DNA from 2 places in the Aquimarina sp. 2-A2 genome. Region 1 is predicted to be linked to the other one. Evidence: riboswitches for the same ligand, from Rfam matches in the RefSeq annotation. Region 1 holds a riboswitch; the other holds the start of a gene.

What was found. Region 1 has a riboswitch for S-adenosylmethionine ahead of ACJRPK_RS15680 (O-acetylhomoserine aminocarboxypropyltransferase/cysteine synthase family protein). Riboswitches for the same ligand answer to the same signal wherever they lie in the genome.
Region 2: linked by a shared signal. The riboswitch ahead of ACJRPK_RS05755 (Na+/H+ antiporter NhaC family protein) and the one ahead of ACJRPK_RS15680 (O-acetylhomoserine aminocarboxypropyltransferase/cysteine synthase family protein) in region 1 are both predicted to bind S-adenosylmethionine.

Annotation. Positions count from the first base shown of each region.
Region 1 covers NZ_JBJKFI010000007.1:165,091-177,025, reverse strand. Annotated here, with positions in the region: gene ACJRPK_RS15695 (SDR family oxidoreductase) at 1-446, opposite strand, end outside; gene ACJRPK_RS15690 (hypothetical protein) at 656-1,009, opposite strand; gene metK (methionine adenosyltransferase) at 1,127-2,386, opposite strand; SAM riboswitch class I at 2,703-2,817, shown strand; gene ACJRPK_RS15680 (O-acetylhomoserine aminocarboxypropyltransferase/cysteine synthase family protein) at 3,013-4,299, shown strand; gene ACJRPK_RS15675 (alpha/beta fold hydrolase) at 4,319-5,317, shown strand; gene thrA (bifunctional aspartate kinase/homoserine dehydrogenase I) at 5,321-7,735, shown strand; gene ACJRPK_RS15665 (OsmC family protein) at 7,803-8,228, shown strand; gene ACJRPK_RS15660 (trans-sulfuration enzyme family protein) at 8,225-9,412, shown strand; gene ACJRPK_RS15655 (lipocalin family protein) at 9,448-9,987, opposite strand; gene ACJRPK_RS15650 (DUF2061 domain-containing protein) at 10,153-10,419, shown strand; gene ACJRPK_RS15645 (phosphoadenosine phosphosulfate reductase family protein) at 10,515-11,141, shown strand; gene cysD (sulfate adenylyltransferase subunit CysD) at 11,165-11,935, shown strand, end outside.
Region 2 covers NZ_JBJKFI010000002.1:79,909-91,843, reverse strand. Annotated here, with positions in the region: gene ACJRPK_RS05780 (helix-turn-helix domain-containing protein) at 1-733, opposite strand, end outside; gene lpxD (UDP-3-O-(3-hydroxymyristoyl)glucosamine N-acyltransferase) at 953-1,945, opposite strand; gene ACJRPK_RS05770 (DEAD/DEAH box helicase) at 2,167-3,477, opposite strand; gene ACJRPK_RS05765 (DEAD/DEAH box helicase) at 3,494-4,840, opposite strand; gene ACJRPK_RS05760 (KTSC domain-containing protein) at 4,911-5,360, opposite strand; SAM-I-IV-variant riboswitch at 5,624-5,720, shown strand; gene ACJRPK_RS05755 (Na+/H+ antiporter NhaC family protein) at 5,772-7,067, shown strand; gene ACJRPK_RS05750 (NAD-dependent succinate-semialdehyde dehydrogenase) at 7,139-8,536, opposite strand; gene ACJRPK_RS05745 (NAD(P)-dependent alcohol dehydrogenase) at 8,891-9,940, opposite strand; gene ACJRPK_RS05740 (hypothetical protein) at 10,178-10,390, opposite strand; gene ACJRPK_RS05735 (hypothetical protein) at 10,456-10,716, opposite strand; gene ACJRPK_RS05730 (trypsin-like serine peptidase) at 10,773-11,879, opposite strand.

The sequences.
Region 1 (11,935 bases):
GGATAATATTTGCGACCGGCGCTTGATGATAGATTAACTATATGTCCACTTTTTTGTTTCATCATAGTGGGTAAGACCGCAGCCACTCCATTAGTAACTCCTTTTATATTTACGTCTATCATTTTATCCCATTCATCGGTATGTAAATTCTTAATATAGGATAATGGCATCAAGCCGGCATTGTTTACAATAACATCAATAGTGTTATAATGCTTCAATGTTTCATCCACGATTTTTTTATAATCATCTTTATTTGTTACATCCCCGGTAATAACTAAAGCTTCATGACCATTTTCTTCAATCTTATTTTTTAATTCCTTTAGTCGATCTTCTCGTCTGGCAGTCAATACAACTTTTGCACCTTCTTTAGCTAGTTTAATAGCTGTTGCTTCACCAATACCACTTGATGCACCGGTAATAATAATTACTTTGTCTTTTATATTCATAACACTAGTTTTTTTTGGCTCAAATAAATCAAATGAGCGTGATTTTTCTTTTTACTAAAGTTACGGTTATTCGAATGTAGATAAAAATCTGCTATTCAAGTTTAGCGGTAGTTTAACGCTAATCTTAATGCGTGTTAAAGTTATTGAAACTTGAGGTGTGCTTTTAAATTTCGGTGGTATTACCAGATAGGGAAATCAGTAGTGTTTGATTACCATCCGGATAATCTAGATTCTTGAGAAGCTTCAGGAATGGGAAGAATAATGGTGTCTAATATACGTATGCTAATACTCTTGCTCTTATCCTGCATAAATCTTTCTTTAGACTGTTTTATTCTTTGCAGTGTCATTTTCCAAGCTTCATCAGAAATGGGAGCTTGCACTGTACGTGAGTTATTTTCAGTCCATAACAGGATAGAATTGGATGTGGTGGATGAAATTTCAAAATTTTCTGCTTGAATTTGGGAATCCACAGTTTTTATGACAGAGAATTCATTTTGAATATTTTGGGCAAAATTTGAAGAGAAGCACATAATCAAAAACGCATAAAATAATAGATTCTTCATAATTTTGGTTTAAGGCTATATAAAAAGCTGTAAAACGTGGCAAGTTACAAATTGTCAACGTATTACAGCTTTTGTAATAACTAAGATTTTCTTAATTTTATCAGAATCGGCTTAGAACTAGTTGAGCTTAAACGCTTTCTTAACATGGTCTACATAGTCTAGTTTTTCCCATGTAAATAGTTCAACCTCTTTTTCAATTCTACCAGAATACGGGCTTTCAAATACCTTGGTGATAATTTGAGGTTCTTTACCCATATGACCGTAGGCAGCCGTCTCCGTATAAATTGGATTACGTAGTTTTAAGCGTGTTTCAATAGCAGCAGGGCGCATGTCAAAAATATCTTTAACCTGTGCTGCGATTTGACCATCTGTAAGGTCTAAAGCACTAGTACCATAAGTATCTACAAAAATCGAGGTTGGTTCTACAACACCGATAGCATAAGAAACTTGCACCAAAATTTCGTTAGCTACGCCAGCAGCGACAAGATTTTTGGCAATATGTCTGGCAGCATAGGCTGCAGATCGATCTACTTTGCTTGGATCTTTTCCAGAAAAGGCGCCTCCACCATGTGCTCCTTTACCACCATAGGTATCTACTATAATTTTACGTCCAGTCAAACCGGTATCCCCGTGAGGTCCGCCTATAACGAATTTTCCGGTTGGATTGATATGATAGGTGATTTCATCATTAAATAATGCTTGCACATATTCCGGTAATTGTTTTTTAACACGCGGAATCAAAATCTTTATAATATCCTCCTTAATAGTCGCAAGCATAGCATCATCATTCCTGTCAAAGTCATCATGTTGCGTAGAGACTACAATAGCTACAATACGTTGAGGTATATTATCATCGCTATATTCTATGGTAACCTGACTTTTAGAATCAGGGCGTAAATATGAAATATCTTTGCCTTCTCTTCGTAATTGTGCTAATTCGATAAGTATTTTGTGTGAAATATCAAGTGCCAAAGGCATATAATTAGCAGTTTCTTTGGTAGCATATCCAAACATCATCCCTTGATCACCAGCTCCTTGCTCTTCTTTAGATTCTCGATCAACACCTTGATTTATGTCCTGAGATTGTTCATGAATTAAAGATATTACTCCGCAGGAATCACCACTAAATTGATATGCACCTTTAGTATATCCAATTTTATTGATTACTTCTCTAGCAATTTGTTGTACATCCAGATAGGTTTGTGATTTTACTTCTCCGGCTAACACTACTTGACCAGTAGTAACCAAAGTTTCACAAGCCACCTTTGAATTTTCATCAAAAGCTAAAAAATTGTCTAATAATGCATCACTGATTTGATCAGCAACCTTATCTGGGTGTCCTTCAGAAACACTTTCTGAGGTAAATAAATATGCCATTTATAATTGTTTAATGGGAAGATCTTGAAACGATTGCTCAAAAACACATATCAACAAATCTTAGGTTGATAACTGCTTTAGCATTTTATACTCTGTAATACAGTGTAGCCAAATTGTTTGGCTTGTTAGGGTTGCAATCAGTCAAATCTTTCCCTGCTAATAATTCGGGCAAAGTTATGAAAAATGATTAGACCCAAAAGTATTTAACGTATCATTAATTTTTATAAAGGTATTGTAAAAATAAAATGTGGTTACTGATATCTCATATATAAAAATAATTACTAGCTTTGCCATAAGTTTCTTATACATACTTAGTAAGTTATCAAGAAAGGTGGAGGGAATAGACCCTATGAAACCTTAGCAACCCTTTATTCGTAAAGAAGGTGCTAAATTCTATCCAAGCAGTTAATGTGTTTTGGAATAGATAACACGAAACAATTACTTTTCTGGTAATTGATTTTCCTTTCTTTTTAATTTTCTACGCGTTCACACTTTTAAGAGTGTTGATTGTATTTGAATTTTTTTTGACATTTTTTCAGTTAGACCGTGCACAGTCTAAAGATGAAAATATTGTCCTTGTTATTTTGGCATATGCCTAAACTAAAAAATTTAAAAGTTAGAAAATCATGAGTACACAAAATTTTTCAACCCAAGCGCTACATGCAGGACATGATGTAGTATCCAACGGAGGTACAAGAGCAGTACCTATTTATCAAACTACCTCATACGTTTTTAAGGATTCCGATCACGCGGCCAACTTATTTAACCTTAGTGAACCGGGATTTATTTATACCAGATTGAATAATCCTACCAATGATATCTTAGAAAAACGATTAGCTGCACTCGAGGGAGGCATTGGTGCCGTAGTTACTTCATCGGGGACAGCTGCAATCAGTACAACATTATTAACCTTGTTAAAATCCGGAGACCATATTGTTGCTTCAAATAGTTTATATGGAGGCACTTATAACTTGTTAAATGTCACCTTGCCAAGATTCGGTATCACAACGACATTTGTAGATCCTTCAGAAGCAGAAAATTTTGAAGCAGCTATTCAGGAGAATACACGTGTGGTATTTGTGGAATCCTTGGGGAATCCAAAACTGGACGTTTTAGATCTCAAAGCGATCGGAGAGGTGACCAGTCAGGCTAAGATTCCATTTATTGTGGATAATACTGTAGCAACTCCGGCATTATTGAATCCCATTGAACACGGAGCAAATATTGTAATTCATTCGCTAACAAAGTATATAAGTGGCAATGGGACTTCTCTTGGTGGGGCAATTATCGATGCAGGGACATTCGATTGGGCGAGCGGTAGATTTCCTGAGTTTACAGAGCCGTCAAAAGGATATCACGGATTGGTGTATCACGAAGTCTTGGGTAGCGCTGCATTTATTGCAAAAGCACGTATAGAAGGGTTGCGGGATCATGGCGCTGCGTTGAGCCCGTTTAATGCATTTCAAATTCTTCAAGGACTTGAAACTTTATCTATACGTATACAGAAACATAGTCAAAATGCACTAGAACTGGCACAATGGTTACAAGAGCAAGATGAAGTGGCTTGGGTTAATTATCCTGGGTTGCCAAATAACAAGTTTTACAAGCTATCCCAAACGTATTTGCCAAAGGGTCAAAGTGGTATTATCACTTTTGGTAGTAGAGGCGGGTTTGAAGCGGCTAAGGTTATAGCTAATGAAACACAAGTTTTCTCATTACTTGCAAATATTGGAGATTCCAAATCGCTGATCATTCACCCGGCAAGCACTACGCATCAACAGTTGGATGAAGAGCAACAAAAAACTACAGGGGTAACCAAAGATTTGATTCGTTTATCGATAGGTTTAGAGGATATAGAGGATCTTAAACAAGATCTTAAAGTCGCTTTTGGAAAATTAAAAGTGAGTATTTAAAAAAGTTTCAGCGATCAGGATGAGTGGAGTAGATCAAATAACAAGCGTTAAATTGAACAAGGTTACAATTGAAGGTTATAAAACGTCCAAAGGAATCATATTGCCCGGATTTAATCTTTCGTATCAAATATTTGGAAAACCATTGCATACCGCTCCGGTAGTAATGGTGAATCATGCGCTAACCGGAAATAGCACAGTGTGCGGATTTGACGGATGGTGGAACGATTTTGTAGGTTCCAAAAAGTGCATTGACACCGATCGATTTACAGTTCTGGCATTTAATATACCAGGAAACGGTTATCTAGAAGGAAACTCTGATATCTTTCTTAACTATAAAGTCCTTACAGCACGTGATATCGCTTCTATTTTTTTGAAGGGATTACAAATTTTGGAAGTATCTGAGTTATTTGCACTTATCGGAGGCTCTGTAGGCGGGGGAATCGCGTGGGAATTAGCTGTGTTGCAACCGGATTTAATTAAGAATCTGATCCCCATAGCAACTGATTGGAAAGCAACCAACTGGTTAAAGGCGAACTGCACCATACAAGAGCAGATTTTACTGAATTCTGCAAATCCCGTTCATGACGCCCGATTACATGCCATGACGCTTTACAGAACACCGGCATCGATGAAAGCTAAATTTTCTAAAAATAACACGGAAAGTAAACGAAAGTATACGGTAGATAGCTGGTTATTTCATCATGGAGAAAGATTAAAATCACGTTTCGGTTTGGCTTCTTACAAAATGTTAAATTACATTTTATCATCTATTGATATAACAAAGGGGACCGATGATTTTGAAGCTTCTGTAAGCAATCTTACAAGTGATATACACATAGTAAGCATCAATTCGGATGTGTTTTTTACACTGGAGGAGGATGTAGAAACGGTAGAAAGATTGAGGTCGTTGAATAAAAACATTACACATCATATTATAGATTCAATTCATGGACACGATGCTTTTCTTATAGAGTTTGAACAATTGAGTGCTTGCCTGAATACAATATTTAAAGATTAAATAATGAAAATTTTAAAATTTGGAGGAAAATCCTTAGCAAACGGTGAAGGTATCAATGCGGTACTTTCGATTATTGCCGAATGTGCTCATAAAAAGGAGCAAATCGCGGTGGTTCTGTCGGGTAGGGGAAATGCAACCAATGAGTTAGAAAAAATTCTTGATAAGGCAGTAAAAGGGGATGATTATAAAAATGACTGGGAATGTTTTAAAACATATCAAAATATCATTTTAGATGAAGAGTTGCTGGTAGAAGATTTTCAGTTACTGCAAAGAATTTTCGATGGGGTTCAACTCTTAGGAGATTATAGTGAGCGTATAAAAGATCAGGTATTGTCACTGGGAGAGGTGATTTCCGCAAAGACGGTGACCTTTTTACTTAAGGAGAGAGCAATTAATGCAAATTATACGGATAGCCGACTCTTAATAAAAACAGATGCAAGGTTTGGTGAAGCGCAACCATTGGATGCAATTTCGAAAAGCAATGTCCTCCAACATTTTAAGCAGTATAATGGGACAACGGTTAATGTTGTAACTGGTTTTATTGCTTCTAGTGTGAATAATGACACGACTACCTTGGGTAGGAATGGAAGCAATTACACCGCTTCCTTGTTGGCAAATTATCTGGATGCAGAAGAGCTTCAAAATTATACACATGTTAGCGGAATTTATACTGCAAATCCCGAGCTTGTTGCTGATGCGCAACAGATCGATCAATTATCCTTTGCAGAGGCCAATGAGCTAGCCTCTTTTGGAACAGACATTCTTCATGCAAAGACGATCATACCGCTGCTTAATAAGAGTATTCCTTTACGAATATTAAACACTTTTGACCCTTCAAATAAGGGGACCTTAATAACGGCTGCTCAAAGTAATACCGGTATCAAGACACTTTCAGTAATTGAAGATATGACATTGATAAATCTCGAGGGTCGAGGATTGCTCCATAAAGTTGGAGTGGATGCAAGAATTTTTAAAGTCTTGGCAGCCGAAAATATTAGTGTGAGTTTGGTGTCTCAGGGCTCTTCAGAACGTAGTATTGGATTTGCTGTAAAAACAAATAAAGCCCATCAGGCAGCAACAGTATTGGAAAAAGAGTTTGAGAGTGATTTTTATAAACGGGATGTCCATAAAATCACTGTTGAAAAAGATGTTTCAGTTATTTCGATTATTGGACAACAACTTAGTACCTTTCATAAACCCTATACAGCATTAATCAAAAATCAAATTACACCTTTATTATTTAGTAATACTCTAGCTGGCTCGACAGTAAGTTTAGTTGTCAAAAGCAATGAGTTGCATAAAGCGTTAAATGTAATGCATAGCGAAATTTTTGGGGTGGCTAAAAAGATTAACCTTGCAATATTCGGACATGGATTGGTTGGGGGAGCGTTAATTAATCAAATATTAGGCTCTACAAAGGAAATCCAAAAGCGAAAAGGGATTAGTCTAAATATTATAGCCATTGCAAATTCAACGAAAATAGTGCTTGATAAACATGGAATTGAAGAAAACTGGAAAACACGAATAAAGAACGATGGAAGGAGCTATAGCGTAACGGATGTCATTGAGTATGCTAAGAAGCATCACTTGGCGAATTTGATTGCGATTGACAATACAGCAAGCAAAATTTTTACAAATCATTATGAACAACTCGTCTGCAATGGGTTTGATTTAGTGTCTTCTAATAAAATAGCTAACACCCTAAGCTTTGATTCTTATAGAAAGTTAAGGCAGATTTTAGAAGAAAATCAAAAACAATATCGGTATGAAACGAATGTAGGCGCCGGACTTCCTTTAATAGATACCCTTAAATTATTACATCTTTCAGGTGAGAATATCACGAGAATTAAAGGTGTTTTTTCCGGATCACTTAGTTATCTGTTTAATACATATTCAAGTCAGGATAAATCTTTTAGTACAGTATTACAAGAGGCAATCGATAACGGTTTTACAGAACCCGATCCGAGAGAAGATTTATCTGGTAATGATGTAGGGCGTAAACTTTTAATATTAGCCAGAGAGTTGGATTTGCACAATGAACTTGATGAAGTTTTAATTGAGAATTTGATTCCGGAATCGTTGCGAGGTGGTGAGGTTTTAGATTTCCTCTCTAACTTACATACACTCGATGCAGAATTTGCAAAAATTAAAAATGATCAAAAGAAGGAGCATGTATTACGGTATGTAGGAGAATTGCATGGGGATTTATCTCGAGAAAAAGGAATTTTAGAAGTTAAACTAGTATCAGTACCCGTGCAGAGTGCTTTGGGACAAGTAAAAGGCTCAGATTCTATCTTTGAGATATTCACAGAATCTTATGGTGATCAACCGATTGTAATTCAGGGGGCGGGTGCAGGAGCCTCTGTCACTGCCAGAGGTGTATTTGGTGACATCTTACGATTGGCAGAAAGAGGATAATAAAGAGTAACTTTGATGTTCACAATAACTATACATCTGGGTACTACTCCCTATAAAATTTAAACATATGAAAATACAACTGAAACGATTAAATGAAGATTATCACTTTGAATTGCGTAATGAAAGAGGACATGTAACCTACATCGATAACAAGACAGAAACAGGAGGGCATGATCTAGCACCAAGTCCGATGGAATATGTGCTAATGGGGGTTGCAGGATGTAGTGCGATCGATGTGATTTCTATTCTTAAAAAACAACGACAAGATATCACATCCTATAGCGCCGAGGTCGAGGGGGCAAGAGAAAAAATTGGGGGAGCGTCTCCCTTCAAAAAAATTACAGTGACTGTTTTTCTTGAAGGCGATATTGATCCTGAAAAAGCAAAGCGAGCAGCTCAATTATCTTTTGATAAATATTGTTCAGTTTCTAAAACGCTGGAACCAACAGCTAAAATAATATATAAAACAGTGCTCAATAAGAAGGAAGTATGAAACTAAAATATGACAATTTTGAAACCCAGGCAGTGCGTATACAGAATGAAAAAACACAATTTTCTGAACATTCGACACCGCTCTATTTAACGTCGGGATTCGTTTTTGAAGATTCTGAAGAAATGCGTGCAGCATTTGCCGAAGAAAAAGAGCGTAACCTTTATAGTCGTTTTAGCAACCCAAATACTTCAGAGTTTGTGGCAAAAATGTGTCAGTTAGAAGGTGCTGAAGATGGTTTTGCTTTTGCAACGGGCATGTCAGCCGTTTTTTCGACGTTCGCAGCATTACTAAGTAGTGGGGATCATATTGTCTCTTGTCGATCTGTTTTTGGATCTACACATACCTTGTTTACTAAATATTTTCCAAAATGGAATATTGAAACTAGCTATTATACTATTGATCAGGTAGATGAGATAGAAACCTTAATTCAGCCCAACACCAAGGTGTTATATGCTGAAACACCCACGAATCCAGGGGTTGATATTGTAGACTTGGAGTTATTGTCGAGAATAGCCAAAAAATATAATCTACTACTGATTATTGATAATTGTTTTGCAACGCCCTACCTCCAACAACCTATCAAGTTTGGAGCAGATTTGGTAATCCATTCGGCTACCAAACTAATTGATGGTCAGGGACGAGTATTAGGAGGGGTTACCGTGGGGCGTAAAGAATTAATTCGGGAGATATATTTATTTTCTCGCAATACAGGTCCGGCATTATCCCCTTTTAATGCTTGGGTGTTATCAAAAAGTTTGGAAACACTCGCAGTGCGTGTTGAAAAACACTGTCAGAATGCGCATACATTAGCTAAGTTTTTAGAGCAACATCCTAATGTTAATTGGGTGAAGTACCCTTTTCTACCGTCTCATCCCAAATTTGAAATTGCCAAGAAGCAAATGCTTTTAGGGGGCAATATTATTTCTTTTGAAGTAAAAGGAGGTGTATATGGCGGTAAAACTTTTTTTGATGCCATCCAACTATGTTCGTTATCAGCGAATTTAGGAGATACCCGAACGATTGTCACGCATCCCGCGTCAACAACGCACAGTAAATTAGCACAGGAGGATAAAAATGCCGTGGGTATTACTGACGGCTTGGTACGATGCTCAGTAGGGCTAGAGCATATTGATGATATTATTGGAGATATTGATCGGGCGTTACAAGGCATAAAAAAAGGTTGAGTATAACCCAACCTTTTTTATATCATTTGTAAATTTTATTTTCTTTTTAAAGTATAAACTGCTGTTCCCTCAAGTTCAAAAGGGAAACCAGATACTTGTAACGTTCGGTTCAGTTTAATTTCAAATATTAAAGTAGTAGTGTCCAATGTCAAAACATTCGCAATATCTGTTTGCTCCAAAGCTTCATTAGTAATAGTGAGTTTGTCCCCTTCTAATTTCCAGGTACCTGTGATAAGATAGTCTTCTCCAGGGACCTCTTGGGTAAATGCGGTGACTCCATCTGCTGACATTTCTATAACCGTATCAAAACTTCCACTACTAATAAGTGTATTCGGATTTTCAGAAAAAGTGATTACGCTCGCAAAATTCTTACCGGTTGAGGAATAATCCATTACCGATGTTTGGCCTTGAACGCTTAGCGTACTTTTACCATCAGCAATTTCAAAGTTTGTAAGATCCCAATCTCCAGCAATTAGTGAAGCAGAGGTGTTCGGCTCTGAATCTCCATCGTCTTTACTACAAGAAATAAAAGTTAATGCTAAGAATAAGGTAATAAGATAAGTTGATTTTTTCATCATAAATAATTTTAAAGCTCCAAAGTTAGTTTAAAAATCGATTTTTCCTACATACTTTGAGGTAGAGATCATTTTTTTTTATTTTCCTAAAGAGTTTCAAATAAAATATACTACATTTGTTATCCTACTAATCCGATAGGGTAATAGGGTTAATGAAGGAATAAGATGATTTTAGATCAAATGATATTAGAAAAAGTAGCTGCAAAAAAGACTACCTATCAAAAGGATAGCGTTTCAGAATCTCCGGTGCGTAGTATTGCGAAAGCAGTTAGTTGGAGGGTCATTGGAACTTTAGATACCTTATTGATATCCTATATATTGACGGGAGAAATAGTTTTGGCAACATCTATTGCATCCGTTGATTTTGTTACAAAAATGATTTTATATTTTTTTCACGAACGTTTATGGAACTTGATAAAATGGGGGAAGTAATTGCTTAGGCAAAAACAAGAAGAATCCATTTTTTTTGATTTTCTGAAACACCTTGGGAAATAAATTGCAAAGAAAAAGAGAGAAAAAGAAACAGCATGAAATTTACTGAAAACGAATTAGTAGCATTAAATGAAAGTTTTAGGAATAAAACACCTTTAGAAGTAGCACAATGGGCCATTAGTCATGCGGATCGCCCCGTTGTTACTACTAATTTCAGACCCTATGAAGCGTCAATTTTACAGGTTTGTGTTGATGCTAAAAAAGATATTCCTGTAATCTGGTGCGATTCAGGTTACAATACGCCTCAAACATATAGGCATGCTGAGGAAGTAATTGCTCAGCTCGGACTGAATATTAAATTATACGTACCCAAACAAACAACTGCACATCGTGATGTTGTTTTGGGAGTTCCCGGAATTGATGATCCAAAACATCAAAAATTCACAGAACAAGTAAAGTTAGAACCGTTTAAACGCGCTATGAGCGAGTATACACCTGATGTTTGGTTTACAAACTTAAGAAAAGGTCAAACCGCGTTGAGAGATAGTTTAGATATTTTGAGTTATGGGGGAGATGGCGTACTCAAAGTAAGCCCTTTTTATCATTATAGTGATGCCGAGCTAGATGCCTACTTGTCAAAGAATGATTTGCCTAATGAATTTAAATATTTTGACCCGACCAAAGTATTAGAGAATAGAGAATGTGGGATACACACCAACTAACCAAGATGAAGAATAGACCAACTATGGAAGTATTAGAAAAAAAAGTTTTAGAGGCTCAAACAGATACAGGTGCCCGATTAAATGTAGCGCATCTTGAGAGTGAAGCTATATATATATTTAGAGAAGTTGTAGCTCAGTTTGAAAAACCCGTGTTACTCTTTTCTGGTGGAAAAGACTCGATTACTTTAGTTCGCTTGGCGCAGAAAGCCTTCTATCCTGCAAAAATTCCTTTTCCCTTACTTCATATCGATACCGGACACAATTTTCCTGAAACTATAGAGTTTCGCGATAGATTAGTTAAAGAATTAGGTGTCGAACTTATTGTGCGTAATGTTCAGGATGCCATTGATCAAGGCAAAGTAGTCGAAGAAAAAGGGAAGTATGCAAGTCGTAATAGTTTGCAAACGACGACGCTGCTCGATGCTTTAGAAGAATTTAAATTTGATGCTGCTATTGGTGGGGCACGACGTGATGAAGAAAAAGCACGAGCCAAAGAACGTATATTCTCGGTACGGGATGATTTTGGGCAGTGGGATGAAAAAAATCAACGTCCCGAATTATTTGATCATCTAAATGGAAAAATTGAGTTAGGTCAAAATGTACGTGTTTTTCCAATTAGTAATTGGACAGAGCTTGATGTTTGGAGCTATATCGAAGAAGAACACATTGAAATTCCATCAATATATTTTGCACATAAGCGTAAAACATTTCTTAGGGATGGGATGATTTGGTCTGCCGAAGATGCAGTGGTATATCGGGAATCTGATGAAGTGGTAGAGGAGCGAATGGTTCGC
Region 2 (11,935 bases), on a different contig from region 1:
GATCTAACTTAGCTTGAAAATTAGCAGCCTCCGCAGGATTTATTTTTTTATTCTCATATTTAATTGAGTCCTGATAAAACATCTTCTTTTTAGGACGTTTTAGGATCCAGAATAAAATGCCTAAATAAAATACGACCGAAAAAGATATAGCTCCAACGATATAGGATGTATACGACCCAACCGTATAACCCAACCAAATAAGTGTAGTACCCAAATAAATACTCAGTACCCAAATTTCAATATCTCTTAACGACGATCTGGATAAGAATAGGTTCTTTAAAAGCGTTTTAACCTTATACGTGGTCAAGATGATGTATATAAACCACTGTATGTAAATTAATTTAACAATCCCCTTGGACCACATCGCTTTATGATCCCAATAAGGATACAACATACCTAAAATGGAAATGATCAAAATTGCCGGTACGGTGTGAATTATCCATTGAGTTCCTTTTTTATTCTCTAAGACAGTAGTACAATAGAGGTATAAAAAAGGACCGATTAATACACAGGCAGAAAGACCGATTTGTATAAAAAGTTCCGCCAATCCCGGATTAAAATAAAAGAAAACAGATTTGATAATTCGTACACTCAGAACAAAGAGTAATGCTGAAAGAAAATAATTTGCGCGTTGCTTATCTTTAGATAAAAAAGCAAAATAAATACTTAATAAAAAACCATTGATGGCACCTAAGGCACTAAAAATAAATAAGGCTTGTTGTTCTAAATCCATATCACAAATTACTTAGTAAATATAGAAAGTAAATTTTTAAAATCAATTGGCAACATGTGGAATCCTCAGAAAGTATCGCTATGTGCTTAGATTTTAGAACGCTGACTGCGAAGAGTAAGATGTTGAAGTAAAATTGCAATTATTTTTACAACAAACAGTGCTATCAAAGTAGTAAACTCAAATAGCACTGTGTATTATTTAGATAAAATATTAATCGTATTAGGATTTAACCAATTTACGCAACGCTGCCCATTGTTTTAGCATATTCCTACCTTCTGTAGCCGGATATCCAAGAACTGTAGCACCGGCTGCAACGTCACCCATCACACCGGAACCTGCTCCTACAGTAGCACCAGAGTGAATGGTTGTGTGATCTTTTATCGAAGCACTTCCGCCAATAACCACACCATCTCCCAGGGTTACAGAACCTGCCAATCCACTATGTCCGGCCATGATGCAACTACGACCTAAAATACAGTTATGAGCAATCTGCACCAGGTTATCAATTTTACAGCCATCTCCTATTATTGTAGAACTGAATTTTGCTCTGTCTACACAAGAATTAGCTCCGATTTCTACACCATTGCCTATCACTACATTTCCAATATGTTCTATTTTTACCAAACCACGTCCATCTTCACAAGGTCGGTATCCAAATCCATCGGCACCAATGCTTACGTTATTATGAAAGATACAGTAACTTCCGATGATGGAACGTTCACGTATCACGGTTCCGGACCAAACTACCGTATGATCACCAATTTTAGAGTCGTCAAATACGGAAACATTTGGGTATAAGATCACGCCATCTCCCAAGACAACATCCTTGCCTACGTAGCATCCGGCTCCAATTTTACACCCTTTACCTAAAACAACAGATTCATGCACTGTAGCTACTGGGTGAATATCGGCTTCAAATATGGGAGCTTTCGGTTTGAATTCTTCTAACAATTTAGCCATCGCCAAATCTGCATTTTTAACTTGTATCAGAGCACGATTAGGATCTGCCTCAACCGTAAGGGATTCGTTAACGATAGCAGCAGATGCTTTGGAATCTGGCCATAATTTGGCAAATTTATGAGATCCTATAAACGTAATCTGATCTTTATTCGCGTTTTTTAATTGTTCAAGACCTGTAATTTGTTGATTGGTAGCGCCAATAAGTTTTCCTCCAACGATTGCGTTGATTTCTTCAATTGTAAATACTTTCATTCTTTTGAGATAGTGTTCGTTTTAATAGATTTAGGGTATTTAGCATGAAAATTCATAAAACTTCCTGCTTTGATGTAAATTCTAATATAGAATCTAAACCTTTTAAAAAGATCGCTCTTTTATAGTAGGCTTAGCGTCTATTAGATACATCGCATAATAACGCAATTATCTCAATAAAACAAATTCTCTTAAAAATGTAGCTAATTTTAACTTGAAAACAGTTATATCTTAGTAATTCTGACTTTCTTTTTTTTAAGTCTGCTATTATTTAATTCAGTTACCACACGGTCTGCAATAGATACAGGTACAGCAACAAAGGTACAATCTTGTTTGAGCTCAATAACGCCCAACTGATCTTTGGTCAAATTACCTTGTTTAAAAAATAATCCGGCAATATCTCCTTTGGATATCTTATCCTTTCTTCCTCCCGAGATAAATAAGGTCTGCCAATGCTGTGGTTTACGAGCTGCTTGATTTGAAATATCCGCTATTTCCGTTTCCGGAATAAAGTCACGCAATGTTTCTTCTTCCCATTTCAAAATAAAAGCGGTTCCTTTTGCATTGACACGTGCAGTGCGGCCATTACGGTGTGTAAACTCTTCTGCCGAGTATGGGAGTTGATAGTGAATGATGTATTTGAGCTCTGGAATATCAATACCTCGGGCTGCCAAATCCGTAGCTAGAAGAATTTGATGCGTTCCATTTCTAAATTTTATCAAGGATCGCTCTCTATCCTTTTGTTCCATATCTCCATGAAAGGTCCCATGATTGATATTTTTACGTTTTAAAAATGCACTTACCTCTTGAATACTATCTTTAAAATTACAAAAAATAATCCCCGGCTGACTTCCTGTATGGTTTAAAATAGCCAACAGACTGTCTAATTTATCTTTGGTTGGAGAAATGACAGTTTTAAATGTCAGTTTGGAAACTGATCCATCCAAATAATTGATAGTCTTAGGACTATCTAATTTGACAAAATTGGGGATACTCACTCCCTGTGTTGCAGAGGTCAAGATGCGTTTAGAAACATGAGGTAATTCCTTGATAATCTGTTTCATTTCGGTTTCAAAGCCAACCTCCAGAGATTTATCAAATTCGTCTAAAATTAATGTTTTTATACGCTTAGTAGAAAAACGTTCCTGTCTTAAATGATCCGCTACCCTACCTGGCGTACCGATCAAAATCGCCGGAGCATGTTTTAATTCAATTTTATCTTTGGAGCTGGATCGTCCACCATACACCGCATTTACTTTATATCCGGATCCCATATCTCTAACAACTTGTTCTATTTGTATGGCAAGTTCTCGGGAAGGAACCAATATCAAGACCTGAACATCTTCACAATCCTCGTCTAAAAGAGCTATTGTAGGTAATAAAAAAGCCAAGGTCTTACCCGTTCCCGTAGGCGACAATAAAACTACGTTATCAGTTTTTTTAATGACAGCAGTAGCCTCCTCTTGCATAGGGTTTAACTGCTGAATGTTTAATTTTTGAAGAATATCGGTTTGAGATCTTTTGCTATTGGACATAACTATATTTTGATGACTAGTGTCTGGACTTCTTTTTACTCTTTTGTTTCTCTAAATTAGGTAAAACGGTAGCATTTTGTTCTAAATAATTAGCTAAAACTTTATCAACTAACTCTTCCTTGGTTAAATGGTGAAAAATAGTGTGGATTCCATCTTTCAAAGAAGTGGAAATTTCTCTATTTGGTTTTGTTTTAAACACCTTCCTAGCCCACAACAGTGCATTGTTCTCTGCCAGATCCTCAGGTTTTGCTTTACTGTATTTTACAAAAGAAATACCCAGCTCATCCTCAAAATCCTGAATTTCATGTTCCTCTTCCTTCTGAATCACTGTTAGAGAAAATCCCTTGGCTCCTGCTCTTGCTGTTCTACCGCTACGGTGTACATAAACTTCATATACATCGGGTAAATGATAGTTTACAACATATTCGATTTCTTTTACATCAATTCCTCTTGCAGCCAAATCTGTTGCCACCAAAATTTGAATATGTCCTTCTCTAAACTGATCCATAATGCGATCACGAATCGGCTGTGATAAACTCCCGTGCAAGGCACCGGATGAAAACTTGTTTATTGCAAGGTTTTTAGCTAGTTTATTGACCGCAGCCTTTGTCTTACAGAAAATGATTCCGCGTTTCCCTCCCTGAATTGTCAGAAAATGCATTAAAACATCTAACTTCTCAATGGGTTCTACAACTACATATTGATGATCAATCCCTTGATGACCTGTGGTCTCCATATCAGATTCCACTTGCACAACATGTTTAGACATGTAATTTTGGATTAACTGCTTGATCGTTCCCGGCATCGTTGCCGTAAAAAGGAGTGTTCTTCTTTTATTTGGAAGCGCTTTTACAATTTCATCCAGTCCATCTTTTAAGGATGTTACCATTTCGTCGGCTTCATCCAAAACCAAATAATTGGCATTGCTGATGGAAATGGCTTTTCTTTTTATCAAATCAATCAAACGACCGGGTGTAGCTACGACAATATGTGTTGGCTGCTTTAGACGTTCGATTTGAGGTTTGATGGGGGTACCTCCGCAAATTGAAATTACAGACACTTCTGGCAAATACTTGGCAAAAACTTCAAGGTTCGCATGTATTTGCTGTCCTAATTCACGTGTCGGAGCAATTATGACCGCTTGAATCGAAGTATTTTCTTTATCAATTAGCTGTAATAAAGGTAAACCAAAGGCTGCTGTTTTACCTGTTCCGGTTTTTGCCAATCCAACAAAGTCTTCTGTTTGATTAAGAAGAATAGGGATGGTTTGTTTTTGAATATCTGTCGGAATGGTAATATTTTGCTCCGTTAAACTTTTTTGAAGTGACGAAGCTATACCTAAGGCTGAAAATTGTGTTGACATGAATTGAATGTATGAAAAATAAATAAGCTTTGATAAAAAGTCTTAATTATATAAGTAAGAAACGATTATATTAAGCTTCCTGAAGCGTTTTTTTTGATTTTCTATAGAGATAGGAATTGAAAATATTTCGTTTAGCAAAACGGTAAAGCTTATCAGAGTTTATCATTTTGATGTATATCGATTTGGTTACGCCAAAATACTCGTAAGTTGTTCCGTCCAAAAATGTAATTTCTAACACCATACCTTTATGCTGGTAATCAGCAATACCGGAAGCAGTAGTTGTAACTTTATAGGCGTCCAGGTTAGCAGCTATCGTTTCTGGAGCAATGCTTACTAAAAAGTGATATCCATCAATGATTTGACGGCTTTTTAATTCTGCCATCTCCTTTTGAGGATCTCCTTCTTGAAATTTGTCAGGATGCCACTCTTTTACTAGATTTCTATAGGTTTTTTTAAGATCTTTTAAATTAATTTCCTTTTCAACAGTAAACAACTTTTTGTATTCTTTTATTCGCTTCATAACCAGGCATTTTTATTGCAGGCGCGAAACTACACTTTTTTTATGGTAAGCTGCTTGTTTTTAGCAATGAATGGTGAATAAAAGTAAAAATTTGCAAAAATTTGCTAGCACCCTATTCATTTGAATTCATCAAAAACATAGACATGATATCGTTATTATCACAAAACTCTTTATGTCAAACAGATACAAACACGTACTGCTTTTATCACTATATATTTCTTACTTTCTGCTATGTACTAGCAAATAATTTCATATTTTCGCGGCTTAATTATCAAGAATCTCAAAAGAGATAGCAACCTGCAATAACGAGCAAGGTGCTACTATCGATAAGCCAATTTGATTGGAAAAAATGTTAACTGCATCTTCTCTCTCTGTGTCTTATCTCCTTTTGTTTTCTTTAAAACTAATTTAATGACACAATCTGTTAGCCAGTCTGGTAACTTTAAAGCGTTACTTCCATTATTCGTTTTTGTTTTCACTTTTCTCGGAGTAGGTATTTATCAAAATGATTTTTATGCATTACCCTCCCCCATTGCAGTTTGTTTGGGAATAATTGTAGCGTTTTTCCTCTTTAAACAAAGTATAGATACTAAAGTAGCGGCCTTCTTAAAAGGATGTGGGGATTCTAAAATAATGACTATGTGTATTATTTATTTGCTTGCAGGTGCCTTTGCTACAGTAACAAAAGCTACAGGAAGTGTGGATGATATAGTGAATATGGGACTCAATTATATTGCAATCGAATACATCTATTTAGGTGTTTTTATCATAGCCTCCTTTCTTTCTATTTCTACCGGGACATCTGTAGGAGCTATTGTGGCACTCGCTCCAATTGTTGTTGGGATCGCTGACAAAAGCGGGGTTTCATTACCGATACTATGTGGATCCTTGCTTGGGGGTTCGATGTTTGGAGATAATTTATCCGTTATATCCGATACAACGATTGCAGCAACGCAGTCCTTGGGCTGTAAAATGAGTGATAAGTTCAAAGAAAATATTAAGATAGCATTACCTGCAGCTATTATTACTATTACGATTTTATTTTTTAAAGGGTTATCTGTTAACACAACGTCTGTGATTACAGGAGAATCATATTCTTTCATAAAAATCATACCTTATCTGGTAGTAATCCTGCTATCCGTTATTGGAATTAATGTGTTTGTTGTTCTCTTATTAGGTATAGTTATCACTGGTCTTATAGGACTTGTATATCAAGATTTTACCATTCTTGAGTTTACCAAAATTAGTTATCAAGGCTTTACCAGTATGACAGAAATTTTCTTATTATCTATGCTTACAGGAGGACTAGCAGCCTTGGTGACACTCAACGGAGGCATAACTTATATTTTAGAGAAAGTAGATAGTTTTATTAAAAATAAAAGAACTGCTCAGTTCGGAATTGCAACATTAGTCGGTACGGTTAATTCTGCAATTGCGAATAACACAGTATCTATTATTATCACTGGACCAATAGCAAAAAAAATTAATGATGAGTATTGTCTGGATAACAAACAAACCGCATCAATTCTGGACATTTTTGCGTGTATTGTGCAAGGATTACTACCTTATGGGGCTCAAGTATTAATGATATTAAGTTTTGCCAAAGGTTCTATTGATTACATAGATTTGATTGCTAATACATGGTATTTGCTATTGCTTTTTGTATTTACGATAAGTTGGATATATTTGAGAAACAGGAAAAAATAAAGGTTATCTAAATTAAAATCCACACCATTAAAATATGATGTGGATTTTAGTTTGTCTACCATTTTGTAGTATTATTTATTTAATACCATTACAGCTTTTGCGTTTGTGAATTCTTTAATTCCAAAGCCACCATGCTCACGGCCATATCCTGAATCCTTTACACCACCAAAAGGCATATTAGGCTGTGCTAAACCAAACGAATTAATGAAGACCATACCAGTATCAAAATGATTTTTGGCCAAATTAATTGCCTTTTCCTCATCCTTAGAGAAAATTCCGCCACCAAGTCCATAACGGCTATCATTGGCAATTCGCATCGCATCTTCATTATCTTTTGCATGAATTAAGGATGCCACAGGTCCAAACAATTCATCATCATAAGCCGGTTGCCCCGGTTTGACATTACCCAATACGGTTGCAGGATAATAATATCCTTTTCCATCCTGGGGCTTTCCTCCTGTCAATACTTCTGCCCCATTTTCAATACTTTCTTGCACCTGATCATGTAATTTTTCTAATAAATCTTTGCGTGCCATTGGTCCAAGATCAGATGTATCACTGGTAGGATCTCCAGCTTTCACTTGTTTCATTCTGTCCACAAATGCGTTTTTGAATTCTTCATAAACCTTATCAACTACAATAAATCGTTTTGCAGCAACACACGTTTCACCATTATTATATATTCTACCATTTACACACGTTTTGGCAGCGAGCTCCACATCAGCATCGTCTAAAACTATATAGGCATCATTACTTCCTAATTCTAAAACTGTTTTTTTAAGTGCTTTACCTGCTTTTTCGCCAATAATTTTACCTGCTCCATCACTACCGGTCAATGTCACCCCGCGTACTAATTTATTTTCTATAACTTTATCTGATTGATCATGATCAATTATCAACACGGTGAACAGATCTTTTGGTAACCCTGCTTCTTCATAAATTTTTTGAAGCAATAAGCCTGATCCTGTCACATTAGCGGCATGTTTCAGTAGTACACCATTACCTGCCATTAGATTAGCTATAGTATAACGAACTGCTTGATAGGCCGGGAAATTCCACGGTTGAATTCCGTAAATAACTCCAATTGGAGCATACGACACAATACCTTTACCACCATCCGGCAATTCTCTCATATCATCCTTAAGCTCTTTGGCACCTTGCTCAGCAGTATAATCACAAATAGCCGCACACAAATCTATTTCTTGTCCGCCTTGTTTTATCAACTTACCCATTTCTTGAGTCATGAGTTCTGCAAACTCTGAGCGGTGTTTCTTTAGTCCTTCCCCAATTTTTTTTATAATTTCTCCTCTTTTTTCTAAGGATTCATGACGCCAGTCTAAGAAGGCTTCATGACAATTTTGGATAGCATTCTCCACCTCCTCATCTGTCATGTAATTATAATTTGCTATTTCTTGTTCTGTTGATGGGTTAATTGTTGCAAACCCTTTAGTCATTGTTTCACTTTCCATTGTATTTTTTTTTTAGTTTATATCCTTTAAAAAAGGATCATATTAATAGTGTGTTTTGTAAGTATGTGTATAAAATATTAGTAAATAGATGATTTCTACTTAGGCACTCTAAAATAAGAAATACTAAGGCATTAAAATAGAAATTAAGAAAGCTTATCTTATCTTTAACGAGACGTTATATATTGTTCATTCAGTGCAATAATTTTGAAGCTACGACTGATTGCAATCTTCTTTGATCATTGAACAATTGATGAGTCATAAAAATCAAAAAAGCACTCCGTAAGAGTGCTTTTTCAGAATAACAAAATATACATTAATTAACAAATAATGTTTTTAAGTATATTTTGATATATTTTAATTTTTAAGTGATTCCATATCTATTACAAAACGATATTTCACATCTGAGTTTTTAACTCTGTCGTAAGCAGTATTGATAGTATCTATGTCAATTACTTCGATATCACTGGTAATGTTATGCTTGCCACAGAAATCCAACATTTCTTGAGTTTCTTTAATTCCGCCAATTAGAGATCCTGCTACACGTTTTCTTCCCATCACTAAACTACCGCCGTGCATAGGTTCCAATGGTTCTATAGCACCTACCATCACCATAGTTGAATCTCTCTTTAATAATTGTAAATATGGGTTGATATCATGTTTGACAGGTACTGTATTTAATAGAAAATCAAACGAATTGGCATGTTTTTTCATGTCCTCATCATTTTTAGAAATCAACACTTCGTCTGCACCTAAACGTTTGGCATCTTTTTCTTTACCCGGAGATGTGGTAATCATTACCACCTTAGCTCCTAACGCATGTGCAAATTTGATTCCCATATGTCCTAAGCCTCCAAGACCAATTACACCTACTTTGTCACCTTTTTTGACTTTCCAGTGATTTAAAGGTGAATATGTAGTAATTCCTGCACATAATAAGGGAGCGACTGCTTTTTCATCTAAATTGTCAGGAATACTTAATACGAATTTTTCATCGACCACTATCATTTCGGAATAGCCTCCATAGGTATGACCGCCCAAATGTTTGTCTTTTCCATTATACGTACCAACCATCCCTTCTTCGCAGAATTGTTCAAGATCATCATTACATGCACTACAATCCTGACATGAGTCTACCATGCAACCGACACCCACAAGATCTCCTTCCTTAAAATTCTTCACATCGGAGCCAACTTCTTCAACACGACCTATAATTTCGTGCCCTGGTACTACAGGGTATTTAGAATTACCCCAATCATTTTGAACCGTGTGAATATCGCTGTGGCATACTCCACAATACGTAATTTTTATTTTGACATCATTTTTTTTAGTTTCTCTACGCTCTATAGTCATTGACTTAAGATCGCTGTCCTTTGTATCTGCCCCGTAGGCTTTAATTGTGCTCATAATATTTTTTGATTCAAATTAGCTGAATTCTTCGATGAACCAAGGGATTATTCTTACTTTAATGTAAGTTTAACACCCTTCCTAACCTAAGTCAAGAACAAAAAGATTTTAAAGACATAAATGATTTGCTTAGAAGGTATAAATGAAAAATCATCTTTAGACGAGTAGGATATGCTACATTGCCAAAAGATGATTTTAAATGCGTAGTTTAAATTTCAAAAAGCTTAAAACTAAAGTTTAAATACAACACTGATCATTTTGCACGGTTCCGTAACAAACACCTCCATTATTATTTGGAACGGCGCATCGACTTCCATCAGCATCTAGAAAATAGTAATCATAGCAACCTCTTGGGCAACGATTGGCTTGTTGCAATCCACCTTTTAGTATGGATTGCGTTTTTTTGTCTAAAATTTTTAATCCTTTAATACTTGTTAGCGAATTTTTCATAATAATTTGGTTTTAAGAATTTAACATATCTAAAATTACAAAAAAAAATTAATTCATGGTTATATTCACTTCTTTTCAAGAATTATCTGAATCTCTTTAGTACCACCATTATAAAAAAAAGAGATTTTTTTCTTTTTATATTTGTCATGAACAATACCTAACGTATAGTGGCCTATTGATAGGTTATGGTATTTAAAATGTCCTTTAGAATTACTTACCTGTGCTATATCCTTGGAATAAGAATCTTCTTTATTCAATAGTATGATAGCTTCGAATACAGGTTTATGAGAACCTTGTTCCATTATAGTTCCTCGCAATATTTGCATAATAAAAATGCTACTAATAAATAAAGAGTTACGTAGTGCAACTCTTTCTTTCCTTATTATTTATACTTATTCTTCCAGTTTTTTAGATTTTTAAAAACAGGAGATGTGATCCGAGTGGCAGAGTTGCCTAAAGAAGAACCATTTGTGTGAATACCTACCACATAACGCTTTCCATTTTTATACTTCCAAACAGGCGAGCCGCTTTGTCCTCCTGCACTATCAATATTATAGACTAGTGTTCGCGGAGTAACAAATTTTATTTTTCTGCAGTGCCACCATTGTGTCCCACTAGGTTTGTCTCCAGGATATCCCGATAGATTTACCTTCAGACCCAGTAAACTTGCAAAGCTATAATTTGCATATCCAAAATAGCCCAGTTGCTTACCATACTTGCAGTTTTTGGGCAGTATTATGGCACCGTAATCCATAATTCTCTTTTTACTCTTTGTCCAACCCTTTACCGAATGCAGATGACTGGATGAACAGGAACCAAAGGGCTTACTGGATCCATTTCTACCGGGAATGACTTCTATTTTCTTAGCCCAACCACCATGATTATGCATATACACCACATGGCCCGCAGTTATTACGGTCCGTGGACCAATTAAAAATCCTGTGCCTATCCAATTCGTACCGTCTTTTGCTGTAATTCGTAAAGAACAAATGGTACGCCAAGGATACTTTTTAGTTTGAGTGATTCGTTTACGGTCATCCTTCCCAATAACGACTTCCTCTAGCATTTTCTGTCCGCTTTCTGTTCGCATAAGTGCTACCATATCGGGATCACCATAGCTCGCGTAATATGCGTCCAGAGGTTTTGTTTCCTGAAGTGCTTGATCGTTTTCCTGCTCTAATTCGGTTACAGAATAATCATACCCACTTATTTGCTCTAAAGTCTCATTACTTTGAGTAGCTTCTAACGTAGCTTCTTCGTTATCCGAGGTATCACCGCCTTCAAAGGAATCCTCACTATCAACATCTTCTGTGTGTATGGTATCTGATTCATTGCTTACTTCTTGATAATCAGTAGCACTCGCTTCCTCGTTTTCGTCAGTTTGTATATCACTATACGCATCATCAGAAAAATTTTCTACTCCATCATAGGATTCTTCATATACAGCTTCATCGTATACTGCACTATGAGTAGTTCCATTACTTTTCATAATCAACTATTTTAATTGTTCAACTTATTTGTTACTTCTCATTTCAAAAAAACTAA